3 regions of the Kitasatospora sp. NPDC052896 genome follow, and region 3 is predicted to be linked to each of the others. Evidence: riboswitches for the same ligand, from Rfam matches in the RefSeq annotation. Region 3 holds a riboswitch; each other region holds the start of a gene.
What was found. Region 3 has a riboswitch for cyclic di-AMP ahead of ACIGXM_RS27725 (transglycosylase family protein). Riboswitches for the same ligand answer to the same signal wherever they lie in the genome.
Positions count from the first base shown of each region.

Region 1: it holds a riboswitch for cyclic di-AMP, as region 3 does, so the genes downstream of both, ACIGXM_RS17435 (NlpC/P60 family protein) here and ACIGXM_RS27725 (transglycosylase family protein) in region 3, are expected to answer to the same signal.
Region 2: it holds a riboswitch for cyclic di-AMP, as region 3 does, so the genes downstream of both, ACIGXM_RS33925 (LysM peptidoglycan-binding domain-containing protein) here and ACIGXM_RS27725 (transglycosylase family protein) in region 3, are expected to answer to the same signal.

Region 1 covers NZ_JBITZU010000007.1:238,686-244,043, forward strand. Annotated here, with positions in the region: gene ACIGXM_RS17425 (hypothetical protein) at 1-834, opposite strand, end outside; gene ACIGXM_RS17430 (NlpC/P60 family protein) at 876-1,946, opposite strand; gene ACIGXM_RS17435 (NlpC/P60 family protein) at 2,128-3,219, opposite strand; cyclic di-AMP (ydaO/yuaA leader) riboswitch at 3,223-3,373, opposite strand; gene ACIGXM_RS17440 (NlpC/P60 family protein) at 3,650-4,693, opposite strand; gene ACIGXM_RS17445 (NYN domain-containing protein) at 4,873-5,358, opposite strand, start outside.
Region 2 covers NZ_JBITZU010000031.1:70,930-76,287, reverse strand. Annotated here, with positions in the region: gene ACIGXM_RS33935 (helix-turn-helix domain-containing protein) at 1-205, opposite strand, end outside; gene ACIGXM_RS33930 (MarR family winged helix-turn-helix transcriptional regulator) at 393-815, shown strand; gene ACIGXM_RS33925 (LysM peptidoglycan-binding domain-containing protein) at 1,136-1,921, opposite strand; cyclic di-AMP (ydaO/yuaA leader) riboswitch at 1,929-2,125, opposite strand; gene ACIGXM_RS33920 (hypothetical protein) at 2,238-2,669, opposite strand; gene ACIGXM_RS33915 (heavy metal-binding domain-containing protein) at 2,797-3,627, opposite strand; gene ACIGXM_RS33910 (heavy metal-binding domain-containing protein) at 3,716-4,660, opposite strand; gene ACIGXM_RS33905 (hypothetical protein) at 4,844-5,113, opposite strand; gene ACIGXM_RS33900 (SAM-dependent methyltransferase) at 5,327-5,358, shown strand, end outside.
Region 3 covers NZ_JBITZU010000018.1:118,917-124,274, forward strand. Annotated here, with positions in the region: gene ACIGXM_RS27715 (alkaline phosphatase family protein) at 1-511, opposite strand, end outside; gene ACIGXM_RS27720 (peptidase S8) at 889-2,139, shown strand; gene ACIGXM_RS27725 (transglycosylase family protein) at 2,577-3,878, opposite strand; cyclic di-AMP (ydaO/yuaA leader) riboswitch at 3,891-4,050, opposite strand; gene ACIGXM_RS27730 (hypothetical protein) at 4,353-5,117, opposite strand; gene ACIGXM_RS27735 (RNA polymerase sigma factor) at 5,114-5,358, opposite strand, start outside.

The DNA of each region.
Region 1 (5,358 bases), on a different contig from region 3:
CCGGGCGGTGCGTCCGGTGGCCAGGTAGCCGGTGTAGTCGGCGACCCCCTCGGAGAGCCAGAGCGGGGTCCACGGGTGGGTGTCGGCCCGGGTCGCCACGTGGGTGGCCTCGTGCGTGGTGACCACCTGCTTGCCGACCGCGCTGAGCTCCCGGTAGACGGCCGGATTGACCATTATCCGGTCGGCGGGGGTGTGCACCGGCGCCCCGGCGGCCGCGCTGGTGACCGCGGCCATGTCCTGGTAGGCGTCCGGCGAGACCGCCAGCAGCTGGGCGAACTGGTCCTCGGTGGCGGGCAGTTGGAGTACCAGCCGGCCCGCCCAGTCGGTCCCCCAGACTCCGCTCACCGCGGGCACCGCGCGGTCCGCCACGCCGGCCAGCTCGGTGAGTTCGGCCTGCTCGGCGCCCAGCACCAGGCAGAGCCGGCCGTGCGCGAGCCGGACCGGCCCCGCATCCCAGGGCGCGGCCGGCCCCTGCGGGGCCGGGCTCTCCGGGCCCAGGCCGCCGTCCGCGGTCAGGGCGAAGCGGCGCTGGAGCAGCGCCGGGTAGTCGTCGAAGCCCTGGAACCGGTAGGCGAGTTCGACACGGAGCGTGCTCGCGTCGCGGGCCGTCTCGCGGTAGCCGAACTCGGCCAGCGGCAGCCCGGCCAGCGGGCCGGCCCGCAGCGCGGCGGCGTGCGCGGCCAGCAGCCGGCCGGTCGGGTCCGCGGCGGCCGGCGCGGCCGGGCCGGCACCGGACGCCTGCGGCGGCACCCGGGGCAGCGACAGCCCGGTCAGCGAGCCGGCCACCAGCAGCAGCGCGGCACGCCGCGACAGCCCGTGGACGGCCGACGGCACGGGCTGCCCGAGGACGACCGCGGGGGCCGACCGCTCGCCGCTCAGGGCCGCACCACCGCCGCGACCGGCATCACCGCGACGCTCTCGTAGCGCACCCGGGCCCCCGGGTGCGGCGCGTGCACCACCGTGCCGCCGCCCACGTACATGCCGACGTGGTGCATGTCCTTGAAGAAGATCACCAGGTCTCCCGGTCGCGCCTCGGAGAGGCTGATCCGCCGCCCGCCGAAGGCCTGGGCCTGCGAGGTACGCGGCAGGGTCACTCCGGCCTGCCGCCAGCTCCAGTACATCAGACCCGAGCAGTCGAAGGCACCCGGCCCGGTGGATCCGTAGACGTACGGCGAACCGACCTTGCTGAGCGCGGCGGCCACCGCGACCGCGGCCCGGTCGGAGGCGGGCGGCAGGCTGGCCAGGTCGACCCGGTCCGCCCCGCGGCCGGCCCGCGCCTCGTCGGCGTCGTCCTCGGCGAGCTGGGCGCGCTCGGTCGCGTCCAGGCTGTCCAGCAGGGCCTGTGCCTTCTGCAGCCGCTGCTGGGTCCGCTGCTTGCTCTGCAACAGGGTCTGCCGCACCCCGTCGAGTTCGGCGAGCTTGCCGGTCGCCTCGGCCCGCTTCTGGTCGAGCCGGCGCTGCTGGTCCCGCACGTCGCGCAGCTTGGCGGCACGCTGCTGGGCGGCCTGGTCCAGGGTGCGGGCCCGGTTGAGGTAGGCCTCGGGGTCGGAGGAGAGGATCAGTTGGACGGTCGGGTCCATCCCGCCGGACCGGTACTCGGCCCCGGCCAGGGTGGCCAGGTCGCCGCGCATCCGGTTGAGCGTGTCCTGCGCGTCGGCCACCTGCTGCTGCAGCGCGCCGGCGTCGGCCTGCAACCGTCGCTGGGCCTCCTCGGCCGCGTTGGCCTTCTCGTTCTCCTGCTCGGCCTCCGTGTAGAGCTGGTCGACCTGGGCCTTGACGTCCTTCTTGTCCGGCTTCGGCGCGACCGGGGCGGCCTGACCGACGGCGGCGGTCATCGCCAGCGCCGTGGTCGCCGCGGCGGTGACCATCAGCGCCCGGGCGAGCCGTCGCGCGGCGCCCGGTTGGGAGGAACGGCCCGGAGTGACCGGGCGGTGCGGCATCACCATGGGGTGACGGCTCCAATCGCCGTGGAAGCTGAGATCCGAGCGCAGACGTTAGCGAGTCCCAGCGGGGGAGTCCAAACCCTTGCCAATGCGAATATTTGACCACTAATCGGACATCCGACCGAGCCAGAGTACGCCGACGGCCCGGCCTCCCTACGGGAGACCGGGCCGTGACGACGGAGAATCAGACCCGCACGATGGCCGTGATCGGCATGTCCGCGGCCGCCTCGTAGCGGACCACCGCACCGGTGTGCGGGGCGTGGATGACCTGGCCGCCACCCACGTACATGCCGACGTGGTCGCCGCCGTAGAAGATGATCAGGTCGCCGGGCTGCGCGTTGGCGAGGTTGGTGCCCTCGTTGGTGCCGTACGCCCACTGCTCCTGCGAGGTGCGCGGCAGCGAGACGCCGGCCTGCGCGTAGGCCCACTGCATCAGGCCCGAGCAGTCGAACGTGGTCGGGCCGTTGGCACCGTAGACGTACTCGTCACCGAGCCGGCTCTCCGCGGCGGCGATGGCGGCGGCGGCCTGCGCATTGGTCGCGCCGGTGGCGGCCGCGGCCCCGGTCAGGGTGCTACCAGCGGCGTGCGCGGCACGCGCGGCGGAGGCCTGGGCCTGCTGGGCGGCGGCCTGCGAGGCGGCGGCGGCCTGCGCCTCCTGCTCCTGCATCTGCTGGCGCTGCTGCGCGGTCAGCGTGTTGAGCAGCGCCTGCGCCTGCTGCAGCTTCGCCTGCACCGCGTCCTTGGCGGCCTGCAGGGTCTGCGTGGTGGCGTCCAGCTGGGCGAGCTTGGCCTGCGCCTCGGACTTGCTCTGGTCGAGCTGCTGTTGCTGCTGCTGCAGCTCCTTCAGCGTCTCGCTCTGGGTGCTGTTCAGCTGGCTGACCGAGCTGGCCTGGTTCAGGAAGTTGCCCGGGTTGCTGGTGAGCATCAGCTGGACGGTCGGGGATATCCCACCGTTCGCGTACTGGTCCGCGGCGACCTCGGCCAGCCCGCCCTGCAGCTGGGTGACCTGGTCCTGCTGCCGGGCCACCTGGTCCTGCAGCTGGCCGACCTGCTGCTGGAGCGCCTGCTCCTGGGCCTGCGCGCCGTCGTACTGCTGGGTGGCGGCCTCGGCCTGCTGGTTCAGCTGGTCAACCTGCGCCTTGACCTGATCGAGCGACGGCGCCGGGTCGGCGTGCGCGCTGCCCTGCGCGGAGAGCGCGACGGCGGTGGCGGCCGCGGCGGTCAGGATCGACGTGCGGGTACGGCCGGCGGGCTTGGGACGACGATGGGAACCCACGAATCCTTCTTCCTTCGACCGCCTACCGGGTGAGCTGACGGGTTCGGGCTGGAAGAGATGCCCTACGACGCCTCACCGGCCAGCAGGCCGACCTGGCGCCGATTCACCCCGAGGAACGTGGTTCCCCGGCTCCGGTCCGTGGCTCCCCCGCAGGGGTTCCCCGTCGGGCAGTCAACTGCCCGTGCCACTTTCCAGACTCGGCGGTACCCCCGCTGTCACCCCGGTCGGGTGATCACCGTCGCGGTGGTCAGGACCCCGACCCTAGTAACAGATCCGTGATCCGTTCAAATCCTTGTCAGAAAAAACTGATTAATTTGACGATGGGTGATACCGGAGTCACCCGGAGTGCAGCAGTGAGGGTGGCGTGGGTCACAGTGAAGGCTGTGACGGCCCGTCAGGCCGACCCCGTTCGGATGGGGTCGACGCGCGGTCAGACCCGGCGGATGGTGGCGATCGGTCCGATCACGCTGGCCTGCATGACCCGGACCACGTCACCGGTGTGCGGCGCGTGCACCACGTTGCCGTTGCCGATGTACATCCCCACGTGGTGCATGTCGCTGCCGTAGATCACCAGGTCGCCCGGCTGGGCGTCGGCGAGGCTGGGCACCTCGGTGCCGATCGTGCCCTGCTCCTGCGAGGTGCGCGGCAGCGAGACGCCGGCCTGCGCGTACGCCCACTGCATCAGGCCCGAACAGTCGAAGGTGGTCGGACCGGTGTGACCCCAGACGTACGAGTCGCCGAGCCGGCTGAGCGCGGCGGCCACCGCGGCCCCGGCGTAACCGGAGGCCGGCGGCAGGTTGCCCAGGTCGGCGCGGGCGGCACCGCGGGAGGCGACGTCGCCCTCGTCCTGCTGCTCGGCCGCCTGCAGGGCCGCCCGCTGGCTGGCGCTCAACGAGTTGAGCAGCGACTGCGCCTGCTGCAGCTTGGTCTGCACCTGGGACTTGGCGCTGTTCAGCGTGGTGGTGGTGGCGTCCAGCTCGGCCAGGGTGGCCGAGGCCTCCGCCTTCTCCTGGTTGAGCGTCCGCTCCTCGGACTGCAGCGACTTGAGCGCGTCGGTCTCGGTGGTGGTCGCCTGGTCCAGGCTGGCGGCCTGGGAGAGGTAGCCGGACGGGTCGGAGTTGAGCATCAGCTGTACCGACGGGTCGATCCCGTCGCTCATGTACTGCTCGCCGGCCACCGTGGCCAGACCCTGCTCCAGCTGGGTCACCTGGTCCTGGGCCCGGGCCACCTCGTCCTGCAGCTGGGAGGCCTGCTGGCGCAGCTGGTCGGACTTCTCCTGCGCACCGTCGAACTGCTGGGAGGCCTGCTCCTGCTGGGTGTTCAGGTTGTCGATCTGCGCCTTGACGTCGTTGACCGACGGCTGCGGATCGGCCCAGGCGCTCTGCGCGGAGAGGGCGACCACCGTCGCCGCGGCGGCGGTGAGCACGGCGACCCGGGCACGACTCGGCTGCTTGGCACGGCGGTGCGACGCCACGCGGGGCTCCTTCTTCCTGCGGTCTCACTCCATGGAGTGAGTGGCCGGAAAAATTGTTTTGACGCCAGACCCTAGTGAATGTCACATCGCCGCGCCACTCCCTTGGCCCTGCGAACCACCCCCGGTTCAGCGGCCGTCACGGCTTCCCCGCGACGCCGGCTCGGGCGCCCGAGCCGGCGTCAGCTGCGCGCGAGCCGGTTGAGCAGCAGCACCGAGGCGACCGGCCGGGCACCGGCCTTGCGCACGCCGTCGGCCACCTCGCGGTCGGCCGAGACCACCACCACCGGGCGGCCCTGCGGCTCGGCCCGGACCAGCTGGCGGATCAGCTCGTCCGCGGTCTGCCCGGTCCGGCTGAACCGCACCCGCACGCCACGCGGCGGCGCCATGATCACCGGGACGTCCAGGTCCTGCCCGTCGAAGACGCAGGTCACCTCGGCCTGGGTGCGCTGGGCCAGCATCGCCAGCCCGCCCAGCAGCCGCATCCGCTGCTGCTCCAGCGGCAGGGTCGGGTAGCCGGTCTTGGTCACGTTGTAGCCGTCCACCACCAGGTGGACCTGGGGAATCGCCAGCAGCTGGTCGAGCAGCGCCGGGTCGTCGTCGGCCAGTCCACGCCGGGCCACGTCGTGCGGCGAGGCCGAGCCGGGGACCACCGCGTCCACCAGGTC
Region 2 (5,358 bases), on a different contig from region 3:
CCTGGTCGCAGCGCCGGGCCAGATCGGACCCGGCGGGCTTGCCACCGTTCTCGATCTTGCTCAGATACCCCTTGCTGTAGTGGACCAGCCGGGAGAGATCGGTGAGTGAGAGGCCGCGCGAGGTCCGCAGCCGACGGAGCGCGGCGCCGAACTCCTCCGTTTCGGGGGCCGATCCGGCCACCGGCGGATCCCCGTCCACGCGCACCCCCGTGACAGTACGTCAGCCCCACCCGGAGCCGCCCCGATCAGTCGCCGACAGGTTACCGGCTGTGACGAAAGGCCGGCGCCACGGTCACCGGAGTGGGTGACGGCGGTGTGCGGCCGAGGGCTTCCGGCGGCGGGGCCGCCCGGGCCGTACAGTTGTAGCGCACAACCGAGAGCTAGGAGCAGTCGTGACCGGCCGAGACGCGTCGATCGAGATCATCCAGCGTGAGCTGACCGCCTTCGCCCGGCGAGCCCGGCACAAGGCCTCCCAGTTGCACCCCGACCTCTCGCTGGTCACCTACAGCATGCTCGACCTGATGTACGAGCGCGGCGGCTGCCGGGCGGCCGACCTGGCCTCCTACTTCATGCTCGACAAGTCGACGGTCAGCCGGCAGGTCGGTTCGCTGGAGAAGCTCGGCCTGCTGCGCCGGGAGACCGACCCCGAGGACCACCGCGGCCAGATCCTGCGACCCACCGAGGCCGGCCTGGCCCTGCTGCGGGACGCCTACCAGCAGCGCCGGCAGTCCTTCACCGAGCGCTTCACCGAGTGGTCGGACGAGGACGTCGCCCGGCTCGCCGCGTACCTGGTCCGCTACGGCCAGGCGGACTGACGCCGCCTCGACCCGCCGGCCCGGCGGCACCGAACCCGGGAACGACCGCGGGGCCCGGTTCGCACGACGGCGAACCGGGCCCCGAGTGGCGACCGGTGGCCCGTGGCCGGGCGGACCCGCAGGCCCGCCGGACAGGCCGGCACACGTTTTCCCGATCGACGGAGGGAGTCGACGGCCCCGCTGGACGGTCCCGATCAGTGGACCGGATCCAGCGGGCTGGCCGACCGGCCCTCGCCGGCGGATCCCTGGGGGCGGATCCGCCGGTCAGACCTGCTCGGCAGGCCTGGTCATCGGCCTACGCCAGCGCTTGACGCGGTGGCTCAGTAGGCGTGGTGGATCTGCCAGAAGGCCCACGCGTCGTTCGGGCTGCCGTAGGTGGTGTTCATGTACTGCAGCGCCCAGCGCATCTGGGTGGCCGGGTTGGTCTGCCAGTCGGCGCCGGCCGAGGCCATCTTGCTGCCGGGCAGCGCCTGCGGCAGGCCGTAGGCACCCGAGGACGGGTTGGTCGCGGTGACGTTCCAGCCGCTCTCGTGGGTGATGATCTGGTCGAACGAGGCCAGCTGGTCGGCCGGAACGATGGTCGCGGCCAGCGCCTGCAGGCTGGCCGGGGTGTTCGCGACCGGGGCGGCGACCGGGACGGCGGTGACCTGGCCACCGGTCGGAGCGTTGGCGACCGTCGTCGACTGGCTGGCGTCCTGGGTGCTGGCGGCCGGCGCGGTGGACGGCTGCGGAGCGGGCTTGGCGGCGGTCGGGGCCTGCTGCTGCGCGCCGGAGGTCGGCAGGCTGCCGGTCAGGGTCAGCTGCTGGCCGGGGAAGAGCACGTCCGGACCCTTGGTCAGCACGGACTTGTTCAGGGCGTACAGCTTCTGCCAGCCACCCTGGACGTTGTGCGCGGTGGCGATCTTCGACAGCCAGTCGCCGCTGACCACGGTGTACTGCGCGGAGGCCGACCCGGCGGCCGGAGAGGAGGGCGCGGTCTGCGCGGTGGCGCCACCCGCGGCGGCGACGGTGATACCGGCACCGGCACCGGCCACCACGGCGGCCGCGACGACGCGCTTGAGGGTGTTGCGGCTGGGCAGGGTGGGACGGCCGTTGAAGGACATCATGAAGCGTGGTTCCTCTCCCACGCCTGCGAGGTGAGCTGTCGGATTCGGGCTGGAGTTGCCCGGCCGCGCGGAAGGCGCGACTTCACCCCTAGCCCCGCCCGGATCAACTCCGGGTGAGGCGGCTTACCTTGGGTCCCCCGCCCCTGCCGTGGTGCTCTGCACGTGCCCGTTCCGTCCGGCGGCAGGATTCGGCGTTCCGGGAAACGGGGTTCGTATGGGAACGAACGAGAAGCACCGTATGTGGGCCGGGGGTGATTGTACAACTTGTGTGACCTGTATCACGTTTAAGCCCGCCGCCGAACGGTCGGACGCCGGCTCAGTCGCCGAGGATCAGCCGCTCCAGCGCCGCGCGGGCCCGGGCGTCCGACCGGGCCCGCGCCGTCACGGCCGCCGCCAGCTCGCGGGCCCACTCGTCGAGCGGCACCGGCCGCCGGGACAGCACCACGCCCCGGACCACCCGGCACACCTCACCCGCCGGCCGTCCGTGCGCCACGCTGAGGATCAGCCGCTGGTCCTCCATCGAGACCTCGACCCGCTCGATCCGCCCGGGCCGGCCGGCCATCCGGTCGCCCATGCTGCGCTTGCGCTCGACCGCCACCGCGTCGGCCGGCAGCGCGTCCGCGAGCGCGCCGGTCAGCACCTGGGTGTAGACCTCCAGGTCGGCGGCGTCCCGGCGGAGGGCGGCCGCGAGCAGGTCGATCGAGCCCGGGTCCTCCGGAGCCGGTTCGAGCTCGCCGTGGTCGGTCATGTCGCTCCTTGATGCGATCGCTTGACGATCGGTTGACGGTTCGTCCGGCACACGGCGGGCAGGTCCCGCCGCGCCACCGGCAGGGCCGCCACAACAGGGCGCCCCGCCGGTCCAGCAGCCTACGGCGTCAGCCGTCCAGGCTCAGCACCATGGTGGGCCGCTCGATCTCGTGGTCGGCGCGCAGCGGCCGCACCGCCGTCCCGATCGCGAAGAACTCGGTGGTGTGCCCGCCCCAGCGGTGGTTGTGGGCGTTCAGCTGGACACCGACGATGCCCTCCGCGTGCAGCTCCTCCGCCTCCGCCTGCATCCGCGCCATCGCCAGCTCACGGGCGTCGTAGAGCGCCTGGGTGTACTGCTCGATCTCCACGTTCTTGCCGATGTTGGAGAAGACCGAGCCCATCCTCTGGTGCGCGATGTGGTAGACGCAGGTGCCCATGGTCATGCCGAGCGGCGCGTAGCCGGCCCGGATCAGCGTCCAGAAGTCCTGGCCGGACAGGTCGGAGGTGAACGGCAGGCCCTTGTTGTTGCGCCAGCTGGTGCCGCCGGGCGCGGGCTGGTCCGCCTTGACGGCGGTGCCGATCGCGATGAACTCGGCGATGTCGGAGCCGAACTCCCGGGCCTCCACGCTCAGCCGGACCCCGACGATGCCGTCCGCACCCAGCTGGGCGGCCTCGGCCTCCATCCGGGTCATCGCCAGCTCCCGCGCGTGGTACATCGCCTGGCTGAGCGTCTCCAGTTCCTGGTTCTTGCCCCAGCGCCCGAGCTGGATCCCGACGTGGTAGATCGAGCTGCCCAGGACCAGGCCGATCGGCTGGAACCCGGCCTCCCGGACCAGCAGGAACTCGTTGACCGACAGGTCGCTGGTGAAGATCGAGCCGGGCTTGCCGGGCTCCAGCTCGGCCAGCCGCCGCATCGCGTCGGCGGGCACACCCTGCGCGGTGGGATCGAAGGTGCTCATGTGGGTCGTTCTCCCCTGACTGTGCTGATGGCGGACGGCCTGACGACGGGCCGGACGAGGCGGGTACCGGCGCCGGGCCGGAGCTGGACTAGCGGCGGGCGGCCTGGGCGAGGCGGCGCCGCAGCCGGTCGCCGCCGCTCAGCGGCATGACCGTGAGCGTCCGCGGCTCGGCCGGGCGGGTGGCGAACCGGGCGATCGCGGTGCCGACCAGGGTGCTCTCCGCGATGTGGTCCGTCTGCTCGTTGTTCTGCGAGCTGCGGATGCAGGGCTCCTCCCACACCCGCAGATCGCTGTCGGCCAGGATCACGCCGTCGCCGCCGTGCCGCACGCCCTGGTGGTGCAGCTGGGCGCGGGCGTCGGCCCGGACGTGGTGGATCAGGGCGGTCCAGCCGTCGATCTCCTGGTTGGACCAGGAGAAGTTCTGCCGCCGGGTCAGGTAGTCGTCGTGGCGCACCCCGATCGACATCCCGACCAGCAGGTCCACCGGCACCCAGCCGGACGTGATCAGCTTGGCGAAGCCCTGGCCGTCCAGGTGCGAGGTGAACGGGCGGCGCGGCCGCACCGGGCCGATCGCCCGCACCGCGGTACCGATCACCTTGAACTCCAGGCAGTTCGGCGCGGCCGGGAAGGGAGCCATCGTCAGCTGTGCCGCCACCACGCCGTCGCCGCCCAGGGCCGCGCACTCGGTGGTCATCCGGCCCAGCGCGGTGCGCCGCGCCGAGTCCATCACCTGGACCAGCCCGGCGGAGGGCGCGCCGTTGCCCGACAGGGCGATTCCGGCGGTGCCGTATCCGCCGCCGAGGCGACCCGCGCCGGCGTAGAGGCAGGAGTGGTAGCCCCAGTACTGGCCGCTGCGGCCGACGTGGTAGACCGCCGACCCCATCACCTGGCCGACCGGTTCGAACCCGACCGACCTGATCGCGGCGAACTCGCCCGTCGACAGCGCCGACGACCACGTCCCGCTGGCCCGCCCCTCGGCGACCCGCGCCGCGGCGGTGGGCGGCAGACCCGCCCCGCTCCACGACTCCGTCATGCGTCCACACCCGTTCCTGTCCGGCCGGTCCGGCGTTCCTGGCGGAGGCCCCCCGGTGAGGTCCGACAAGGCACCCTATGCGGTAGCTCCGGCCGGGCGCAGCCGACCGGACCGGACAGCCGCCGAACCAGGACAGAACCGTAACGCCCCACCTCACCGGGTGTGCGGGAGGGGGCACATCGATCAGCCCGTCCGCCAACCCCGCGGATCGACGCCGCCGGGCACCGTCTCGCCCGGTCCGCACGGCTCGCGGGGCAGCACGGGGCCGCCGATCCCCGGGCGGCCGACCGCCCCCTCGGCGGTCCGCACCACCTGCGGGGTTCGGCCCCGGTAGTGGCCCTCCGGCTCGGATCGGAACCGCGAGGCGCGGGGCGGGCCGTAGCCGGCGGTCAGCTCCTCGCCGTCCGCGGCGACGGGCCGGCGCGTCTCGGCGGGGGTGGGCTCGGCGAACACCTCCTCGTCGCCGGCGGGGAGGAAGGCGGCCAGGCGGCCGGCCCGGCGGTGTGGCTGAGCAGCTGGTGGACGGTCAGCTCGGGTACCCCGGCCGGAACGTGGGCCTCGGCCGGGCCGGGTCGGCGGTCGCGGGGCCTGTGGGAGGGGGTGGCGCGCGGCGTGGTTATGCTTCGGCCAACCGCGAACGGGCGGTCGAACCACGAGGGGGCGCACGTGCAGCAGTCCGAGAACGAACGCGACATGAC
Region 3 (5,358 bases):
AGTTCTCGGCCAGCGCGAACTGGAACGGGATGTCGTCGCGGGTGTAGTAACCCATCACGTACGGCCCGTTGACCCCGTCCGCCGCCCGGTGCGCGGGGAGCCACTGGTCCATCCTGCCGCCGTTCCAGGCCTGGTGCTGGACGGCCCAGGCGTGGCTGGTGGAGGGGATCGCCTGGGCGCTGGTGGTGCGGGTGTCCAGGTGGAACGGCAGCAGGTAGCCGTCCGGGTTGACGCTGTCGGGCTGGTAGAAGACCGGGCGGCCGTCGGGCAGTCGCAGGGCGTTCGGGTCGTCGAAGCCGCGCACACCGGACAGGGTGCCGAAGTAGTGGTCGAAGGAGCGGTTCTCCTGCATCAGCATCACCACGTGCTCGACGTCGCGTAGTGAGCTGCGCCGCGGCACTCCGGCCGCGACCGCCTGCTGCACGCTCGGCGGCAGCAGCGTCATCGCCGCCGCTCCACCGGCCACGCCGGCCGCCGCGCCGAGCAGCCTGCGTCGGGTCATTCCGGACATTTGTTTCTCCTGCCTCTCCGTCAGTTCACGCCTGGTACGGGGCAAATGGCCGTGCCGATCCGGGTACGACTCTGGCCCACCGCGCAGCCGCGGTGTGGGAGGTGTTCGGTGAACAAATCGAAAACGTCCGGAATCCGGCGTCCCTACTGGCCGGAACCGGAGCTGGGTCGAATTCTCATCGTGGACGGTGGGGAAGATCCGTTCGAACTCTTGTTGATCAGGTCATGTCTTAACTAGCCTCGTCCGCGAGCCGGCCCGCTCCCCACCCGGAGCCGGTTCGACCCAGCACGCGCGCACCCCGTCGCGGGGACAACCCTGTCCTCGCGCGGTCCCCCACACCTGCAACTCCAGGTTCACCAACCACAGGAGACAGTCCGTTGCGCCTCGCGACCTTCACCCCCACATCCGCCACGTCCCGAAGAATCGCCATCGCCCTGGCCGGTACGGCCTCGCTGGCACTCTCCGCGTTCGCGGCGGCCCCGGCCGACGCCGCCCCGCTGACCTCCAGTCACGACGGCAGCTCCTGGGTCCGCTCGTGCGCCGTCCCGACGGCCGGTCAGATGGCCTGTGACGCACTGCGGGTCACCAGCGTCGTCCAGCACGTCAGCCCGCTCGGCATCAGCGCCAACGCCACCCCCTCGGGCTACGGTCCGAGCGACCTGCGCAGCGCGTACAACCTCCCGGCGAACGGCGGCGCGGGCCAGACCGTGGCCATCGTGGACGCCTACAACGACCCCAGCGCGGCGTCCGACCTGGCCGTCTACCGCGCGCAGTACGGCCTGCCCGCCTGCACCACCGCCAACGGCTGCTTCAAGCAGGTCAGCCAGACCGGCAGCACCACCTCGCTGCCCACCAACAACTCCGGCTGGGCGGGCGAGATATCGCTGGACCTGGACATGGTCTCGGCGATCGCGCCGAACGCGCACATCATCCTGGTCGAGGCCAAGAGCGCGACCACGGCCAACCTGGGCACCGCGGTCAACGAGGCGGTCAAGCTGGGCGCCAAGTTCGTCTCCAACAGCTACGGCGGCAGCGAGTCCTCCTCGGACCCCAGCTACGACACCAGCTACTACAACCACCCGGGTGTCGCGATCACCGCCAGCTCCGGTGACGGCGGCTACGGCGTGGAGTACCCGGCGGCCTCGCGGTACGTCACCGCGGTCGGTGGCACCTCGCTCAACAAGGCTTCCAACAGCCGCGGTTGGAGCGAGTCGGCGTGGTCCACCAGCAGCACCGAGGGCGCCGGCTCCGGCTGCTCGGCGTACGACGCCAAGCCGACCTGGCAGAAGGACACCGGCTGTTCGAAGCGGACCGTCGCGGACGTCTCGGCGGTCGCCGACCCCGCCACCGGCGTCGCGGTCTACCAGACCTACGGCGGCTCCGGCTGGAACGTCTACGGCGGCACCAGCGTCGCCTCGCCGATCATCGCCGCGGTCTACGCCGACGCCGGCGCGCCCTCGGCGAGCTACCCGGCGGCCGACGCCTACGCCCACCCGAGCGCGCTCTGGGACGTGACCACCGGTTCCACCGCCACCTGCTCCCCGTCCTACCTCTGCACGGCGGGCCCCGGTTACGACGGCCCGACCGGCCTGGGCACCCCGGACGGACTGGCCGCCTTCACGGGCTGACGGCCGTCCGGGGACGGGGGTGACGCGCGGGCCGTCGTGGTCGGACGGCGGCCCGCGCGTCACCATCCCCGCCGCCGTCCGCGCGGTTCGCGGGGGCCGCGCGGACGGCGGTGATCCCGCCCGGGCACGGGGGCCGGGCGGGATCACCATCTGCCGCGTGCCGGGCCGGCTCAGGATCGGCGGGCGGGGCCCGGTGGTCGGGATGCCGCGGACTCCGGCCCGATCGCCGACCGGGCGCACGGGAACGGCGTTGCGGGAGCCATCGGGTACGGACGGGTCCAACGCGCGGTACGCCCGATCGTGTGACCCCCACCTGCCGGCACGGCCTCACCCTCGTGGCCGGGGGCTCGGCGCGGCCGCGGTGTCCGCTTCCCCCGCCGCGCGGCACGAGCTCGCGCCCGCCGGGGCGGCGGGCGCGAGCCGCGGGTGAGCCGGGGTCAGGGGAGCTGGAGCTGCTGGCCCGGGTGGATCAGGTCGGGGTTGGTGCCGACGGTCGAGGCGTTGTCCTGGTAGAGGCCGTTCCAGCTGGGCAACTGGTGGGACTGGGCGATGCCGGAGAGGGTGTCGCCGGTGGCCACGGTGTAGGTGCCGGCCGCGGCCGTGCCGCCGGACGGCGCGGGGGCCGGGGTGGTGGCGGACGGCGCGGGGGAGGCGGGAGTGGCCGGGGCGGCCGTGCTGCCCGTGCTCGTGCCAGCGCCCGTGCTCGTGCCAGCGTCCGTGCTCGTGCCCGTGCTCATGCCGGTGGCCGGGGTGGCGGGTGCCGCCGGGGTGGTCGGTGCCGTCGGCGTGACCGGGGTCGTCGTGGTCGTCGTGCCGGTCGACGGCGTGTCCGTGCCGCTGCCCGCGCTGCCCGGCGTGCCGGGCGCGGCCGTGCCCGTCGCGCCCGTGGTGCCCGTCGTGCCCGTGGTACTGCCGGACGTCGGGGTGGTGGGCGTCGTCGGCGTGACCGGGGTCGCCGTGCCCGTCGTGCCCGGCGTACCCGTCGTGCCCGGGGCGGGCGACGTCGTCGGAGCGGTGGGCGTGGCCGTGGTGCCCGTGGTGCCCGTCGTGGTGGGTGTGGCCGTGGTGCCCGTCGTGCTCGGCGTGGTGGGCGTGACCGGAGTGGCGGGCGTGACGGTCGCGCTTCCGCCCGCGCTCGGCTGCGCGGTCGCCGCCGCCCCCGTGTGCTCGAGGTAGACGGACTGCTGGTTCGTCCAGTACCAGACGCCCCCGGACTGGTACCAGTACACGCCGTCGTACCCGTCCCACCCGCCGTGGCCCGGGAAGGTCGGGTCGTCGGGACCCGCCAGCACCGTGCTGCCGCCGGCCGGTGCCGGAGTCGCCGGAGCGGGCTGGCTGGTGTTGAGCACCGGCGTCGGCCCGTCGCTGCTCAGGCCGGCGGAGTCGGAGCAGTTCGGCCAGGCGCTCGGCCCCTGGTGGGCCAGCACCTTCTCGGCGATGGCGATCTGCTGGTCGGGGGTGGCGTGGTCGGGCTCGGCGGCGTACTTGTCGCCGCCGTACGCGACCCAGGTCCGCTGGGTGAGCTGTAGGCCTCCGTAGAGCCCGTTCCCGGTGTCGGCGGTCCAGTTCCCGGCGGTCTCGCACTGGGCGACCGTGTTCCAGGCGCTGACCGGGGCGGCGTGCGCGCTGGTCGCGGTGAGCAGCGGCAACGCTATGCCCGCGCCCGCCACGCCGGCGGCGACCACGGCGCGGTCGGCCTGGGTGGGGCGACGGTGACGGCCGGAACCGGAAAACACCATGATGTCCCTCTGTGTCCCTCTCCGCACGCCTGCGAGGTGAGCTGTCGGGTTCGGGCCGGGAGGTGGCCCGGCCGCCCGCCGGAGGACCCGGCGCGCGGCTTCACCCCTAGCCGTGGGGACGGCACCAAACCTGGGTCCCCCACCCCTGCCCATGGGTGGTCGGCTTCCCTCCCGCGGCGGGCAGGGCTCGGCGTACCGCGGTCGGCAGTCCGCAGCTGCGGACTGCTGGGAGACTAGAGGGATCATCAGCTTGATAACAAGCCGGCATCGTGCGCATCACACAAAAATCACGTCATGCGATTGGAGAGTGACGCCCCGCCGATCGGCGGTCGGTTCACGGACCGGCCTGATCTGGCAAGGTGAGGCGGTCGCCGGTGTTCCGCAACGATGGCTGAACCCACCCGGAACAACAGTCGAACAAATTCGTGTCCGCCTCACCAGGCCGAGGCGCCCCTCGGCGCCTCCGGGCAGGCCTCAGCACGTCGACGCCAGATCGCCGACCAGGGTGTCGGAGGGCTGCGGGATCTCCCCGAAGTCGTCGTCGTTCGCCGTGACCACCAGCCGGTTGATCACCGCCTCCAGCCGGATGGGCAGCCGCGGCAGCAGCCCCCGGTGGCAGCGGGCCAGGATGTCGCGTCGCACCTCCTCCGGCAGCAGCGGGGCGCCCCCGCGCACCGCCGCCGTGGCCAGCCCCCGGTTCGGCCGCGGCCGCGGATGGCCGGCCAGCCGGTCCGCCTGGGCACGCCAGTAGGCGGCGTCCCGGGGCTCGCCGAGCAGCAGGTGGTAGAGGTGCAGGCAGTACGCGGCGGTCTGGCTGCCGCCGCCCGCCGCGAACTGCCACCAGAACTGCGCCGCGTCCGTCCGGTCGGTCAGGTAGAGCAGCCCCGCGAAGACCAGCGCCCCCTCGGGGTGGATCCGGGCGGAGTTGACCAGCAGGTCGAGGCTGTGCGCGGCCTGCGGGGCGTTCAGCACCAGCGCGGTGACCAGGGCGAGTTCGTGGGTCGCCTGCTCGTGCTCGGACGGCAGCCGGACGGGCGCCGCGCTGATCCGGTCCGGCTCGTGCGCCGGCAGCCGGGACGCGCCGCTGAAGACGATCACCGGCGGCTCGGCCCCGGCGCCGGACCGCCCGTCGTGCGCCGGCCCGCCGGTCGGCGCACGGAACCGGCCCGCAGTGCCGTTCCGGCGGTCGTGCGGGCGGCGGCGGGACGGCAGGCCGTGCTGGTGTTCCCCGGCGGTCATGGCGCTCCTTGCGAGTCGGCCGGTTCGGGCAGCTCGAGGGCCCGGGCGAGGTTGCGGTGGGCGTGCCGCAGGTGGGAGCGCACGGTCGCGGCCGGCCGGCCGAGGTACTGCGCGATCTCCTCCTCGTCCATGTCCAGCACGTACCTGAGGACGATGACATCGTGCTGGCGCTCCGGCAGGCCCAGGATCGCGGTGTGGAGGCCGCGTCCCTCGGGGAGTTCGCGCCGGCCGTCCCCGGGGC